2 regions of the Nocardiopsis sp. NPDC006198 genome follow, and region 2 is predicted to be linked to the other one. Evidence: predicted binding sites of a transcription regulator. Region 2 holds the regulator's gene; the other holds the start of a gene.
What was found. The regulator LexA, encoded in region 2, represses DNA repair genes until DNA is damaged. The targets are predictions, from matches to a motif close to TCGAACANNTGTTCGA.
Positions count from the first base shown of each region.

Region 1: recA (recombinase RecA) is a predicted target of LexA. The motif match lies at 740-755, and genes of this name have one in related genera.

Region 1 covers NZ_JBEXSY010000063.1:2,976-5,366, reverse strand. The annotation lists gene ABZ234_RS28195 (DEAD/DEAH box helicase) at 1-410, opposite strand, end outside; gene ABZ234_RS28190 (DUF3046 domain-containing protein) at 489-683, shown strand; gene recA (recombinase RecA) at 868-1,998, shown strand; gene recX (recombination regulator RecX) at 1,991-2,391, shown strand, end outside.
Region 2 covers NZ_JBEXSY010000088.1:4,283-6,673, reverse strand. The annotation lists gene ABZ234_RS31570 (alpha/beta fold hydrolase) at 1-317, opposite strand, end outside; gene lexA (transcriptional repressor LexA) at 548-1,267, opposite strand; gene nrdR (transcriptional regulator NrdR) at 1,923-2,391, shown strand, end outside.

The sequences.
Region 1 (2,391 bases), on a different contig from region 2:
GCGAGCCTGCGCCGCTCGTCGGCGGGGGTGTCCCCGGTGCGCACGCCCACGGTGACCGGGGACAGGTCCCGGCCCGCGGCGCCGGCCGCGGCCGCGATCCCCGCGAGGGGGACGCGCAGGTTGCGCTCCACGTCCGCGGCCAGCGCCTTGAGCGGGGAGACGTAGAGCACGCGGCACCGCCTGGAGCGGTCCTCGGGAGGGGGAGAGGTGAGCAGGCGGTCCAGGGACCACAGGAACGCGGAGAGGGTCTTGCCCGACCCCGTCGGGGCCACCACGAGCGTGTTGCTCCCCCCGGCGACGGACTCCCAGGCGCCCGCCTGCGCCGGGGTCGGGCCGGCGGGGAAGGCCTGGTCGAACCAGGTCCGCGTGGCCGGTCCGAAGCGTTCGAGGGGATGCGACACACGACTCATCCCGCCAGTGTGCCCGCCGCGGGGGACAGAACGGCGGAAGGGCCGCGGCGGGCGCGCCGATCCCCGATACTGGGGCCGATGAGACTCACTGCTTTCTGGAACAACATGCACCAGCAGTTCGGCGAGGCGTACGCGCAGAGCCTGGCCAAGGACTACGTCATCGAGGGTCTCGGCTCCAGGACGGTCCAGCAGGCGCTCGCCGACGGGGCGAGCCCGAAGGAGGTGTGGCGGGCGGTGTGTGACGCGTTCGACCTCCCGTTCTCCGTGCGGTGACGGAGCGGGCCGCCGACGCGCCGCGACGACGGTTCGTCCACGGGTCGCCCACGAAATCGAACAGAGGTTCGGATAGTGTGGGTTGTCCACAGGCGAACGTCGGACGTCGCGATTGTCGTACCGACCGCGTAGCGTCGTGGGCATCATGAAGAAGAAGGCACCCACCCAACAACAGGGGTATCCCGTGGCATCTGGAGACCGAGACAAGGCTCTCGACACAGCGCTCGCGCAGATCGAGCGGCAGTTCGGCAAGGGCTCCATCATGCGCCTGGGCGACGATGATCGCCCGCCGATCGAGTCGATCCCCACCGGGGCGATCGCCCTCGACGTGGCGCTCGGCATCGGCGGTCTGCCCCGGGGGCGGATCATCGAGGTCTACGGCCCCGAGTCGAGCGGCAAGACCACCGTCGCCCTGCACGCGGTGGCCAGCGCGCAGAAGCTGGGCGGCATCGCCGCCTTCGTCGACGCCGAGCACGCGCTCGACCCCGAGTACGCCAAGAAGATCGGCGTCGACACCGACAACCTCCTGCTCTCCCAGCCGGACACCGGTGAGCAGGCCCTGGAGATCGTCGACATGCTGGTGCGCTCCGGCGCGGTCTCCATCGTCGTGATCGACTCGGTGGCCGCACTGGTCCCCCGGGCCGAGATCGAGGGCGAGATGGGCGACAGCCACGTCGGCCTGCAGGCCCGCCTGATGTCGCAGGCGCTGCGCAAGATGGCCGGCGTGCTGCACCAGACGGGCACCACCGCGATCTTCATCAACCAGCTGCGCGAGAAGATCGGCGTCATGTTCGGCTCCCCGGAGACGACCACCGGCGGCAAGGCGCTCAAGTTCTACGCGTCGGTCCGCCTGGACGTCCGCCGTATCGAGACCCTCAAGGACGGCACGGACGCGGTCGGCAACCGCACCCGGGTCAAGGTGGTCAAGAACAAGATCGCGCCGCCGTTCAAGCAGGCGGAGTTCGACATCATCTACGGCGTCGGCGTCTCCCGCGAGGGCAGCCTCATCGACCTGGGCGTGGAGCACGGCATCGTGCGCAAGTCCGGCGCCTGGTACACGTACGAGGGCACCCAGCTGGGCCAGGGCAAGGAGAACGCGCGCACGTTCATGCGCGAGAACGTCGACCTGGCCAACGAGATCGAGAAGAAGATCAAGGAGAAGCTGGGCGTGCCCGTCAAGGGCGACGACAGCGCCTCCGGCTCCGCGGCCGAGAGCGGCAAGGAGCCCGCGAAGGACTCGGCGGACACCGCGGCCAAGGCGCCCGCCAAGCGCGCCCCGGCCAAGACCGCCAAGGCGCCCGCGCCGGATGCGTGACCGGGGCCGGCCCGGGGGGCGGCGCCCCTCCGACGGCGCACGCCCCGAGGACACCTCCGAGCACACCTCCCCGGGCGGGTCCGGACCGCCCGGGGACGATCCCGAGGCGCAGGCCCGCGCCCTGTGCCTGCGGATGCTCACCCACTCCCCGCGCACACGCGCCCAGCTCGAACGGGCACTGCACCGCAGGGAGTTCCAGGAGGAGGTCGTCGACGCCGTCCTGGGGGCGTTCGGCGACGCAGGGCTGATCGACGACGCGGCCTTCTCCCGCGCCTGGGTCTCCTCCCGCCACCACGGCAGGCGGCTGTCCCGACGCGCCCTCGCCCAGGAGCTGCGCACCCGGGGCGTGGAGGAGGACACCGTCAAGGAGGCGGTCGCGGAACTGAGCGACCA
Region 2 (2,391 bases):
ACGCGGGAGAGGTTGCGGTTGGTGTCGGCGTCGGGCCGCGCGGGCGCGTTGCCGTCGCGGTCGGTGGGACCGCTGCCGGAGATGATGAGTGCGCCGGGGACCCTCCCGGACGCGTCGTGCGGTGTGCGGAAGCTCGCGGAGACCTCGTGCCCGCCGCCCTCGAAGGCGAGTTCGCGCTCGACCCCGCCGGCACCGGGGGGCTCGGCGCCGCCTGTGTCGGCCGGGGCGCAGGCGGCGGCGGAGAGCAGGACCGCGAGGGCACCGCCGACCAGTGCGGCGCGCGGTCGGGCGGAGGGGGAGGAGAGTGGTGTGGACACGGTTCCAGCCTAGCGGCCCCGCCCGGCGGGCCCCCGTCGTCCACAGGCCCTCCCGCGACCGTGCGCGTGCCGGGCGTCCCATGCCAGGGAGGCCGGGGATGCGCCGAGGTTCCCGCGATCGCGCGCGTGCCGAGCGGCCCCGGCCGCCGGGCGCCCGCGCGCACGGCACGGCGCCCCCGGGCCGTCGCAGGACGGCGCCGGGGGCGCGGGGCAGTGGGGCCGGACCGGGGTCAGACGCGTCGCATGACCGCGACGACCTTGCCCAGGACGGTGGCGGCGTCCCCGTTGATCGGCTCGTAGGCCTCGTTGCGCGGCATCAGCCAGACGTGGCCGTCCTCCTCGCGGCGCAGGACCTTGACGGTCGCCTCGTCGTCCAGCAGGGCCGCCACGATGTCACCGTTGTTGGCGTCCTGCTGCTGGCGGACCACGACCAGGTCGCCGTCGGTGATGGCGGCGTCGATCATCGAGTCGCCGACCACGGTGAGCATGAACAGGCGGCCCTCCCCGACCAGCTGGCGGGGCAGCGCGAGCACGTCCTCCACCGACTCCTCGGCCAGGATGGGCCCGCCGGCGGCGATGCGGCCGACCAGGGGCACGGCCGCGGCGCGCGAGGGGTCGATGTCCTCGGGGGTCACGGTCCGGCCGGAGGAACGGCCGGGCGAGCGCAGCTCCACCGCCCGGGGCCTGTTCTGGTCCCGGTGCAGGTAGCCCTTGCGCTGGAGGACCTTGAGCTGGTGCGCCACGCTGGAAGGGCTGGAGAGGCCGACCGCTTCCCCGATTTCCCTTATCGACGGGGGGAAGCCCCGCTCGCGCACATACCGCTGGATGCAGTTCAGGACGCTCTGCTGTCGGGCGGTGAGTTTGGGGGCTTCGGGCGTGGATCCCCCCGTGTTCCCCACTGCGGTGAGAACGGCGGTGGAATCTGCGGTTCCGGGATTCTCCTCCGGCACGGCCGGGCCTCCTCGGCATTCGGTTCGGTCAGGGCCTGATTGCGTGACTGGCCACCACCGGTCCGCAACCGCGCCGACCTGGGGTCCGCGTGATGGCGAAACCAGCGTGAAATCACAGTCAACATTAGACGTTGCGCACGGTGATATCAAACAAGCGTTCGATGGCTCGGTCCATTGTCCCGCGTGTTTTCGCGGTCAATTTCCGGCCTCTACCGACGTGTGTACACGTGTTCACGTGGTGTTGTCCCCGGAATGCGCGAACACGTCTCCCCGAGGGCGGTTCCGGGGGATGTGGGACTGGTCTCCCGGATCCCGGGGGCGATGCCGGAACCCCCTCGTGGGACGTGCTTCCGGGCGCGGCGGGCCGCCGGTCGCAGCGGGCGCCGGGGGCCTCCGCCGCTATTCTTGTCGACGGAGCCGGACGCCCCCGGGGCGGCCCGGCGCCCCCGCGCCCCCATGTCCGCCCTCTGCCTCCGCCGCGGGTCCCGTCGCGTGCCCGCGTGCGGGACACGCGGGCCGCGGAGTTGCGGGCCACCCCTTGCTGCGCCTAAGTTCGACCACAACATCTGGTGCTCTCGCGGGATGGATTGTCCAGGAGTTGTGGTTTAGTAGAGATACAGGGTGTCGATTCGGTGAGGGAAGCAGGTGAACCAGGATGCACTGTCCGTTCTGCCGCCATCCGGACACCAGGGTGATCGACAGCAGGTCCACCGACGACGGCGCGGCCATCAGGCGCCGCCGGTCCTGCCCGGTGTGCGAGCGCAGGTTCACCACGCAGGAGACCGTCCTGCTGATGGTCGCCAAGCGCTCCGGGGTCACCGAGCCCTTCAGCCGTACCAAGATCATCGCCGGGGTGCGCCGGGCCTGCCAGGGCCGCCCCGTCTCCGAGGACGCGCTCGCCAAGCTCGGCCAGCAGGTCGAGGAGGAGATCCGCGGACGCGGCGTCGCCGAGGTGCCGGCCCACGAGATCGGCCTGGCCATCCTCGGCCCGATGCGTGACCTGGACGAGGTGGCCTACCTGCACTTCGCCAGCGTCTACCGCGGTTTCGAGAGCCTCGCCGACTTCGAGGCCGAGATCGCCAGCCTGCGGCAGGACCGGGAGGACGGTGACGGCGGCGCGGCCG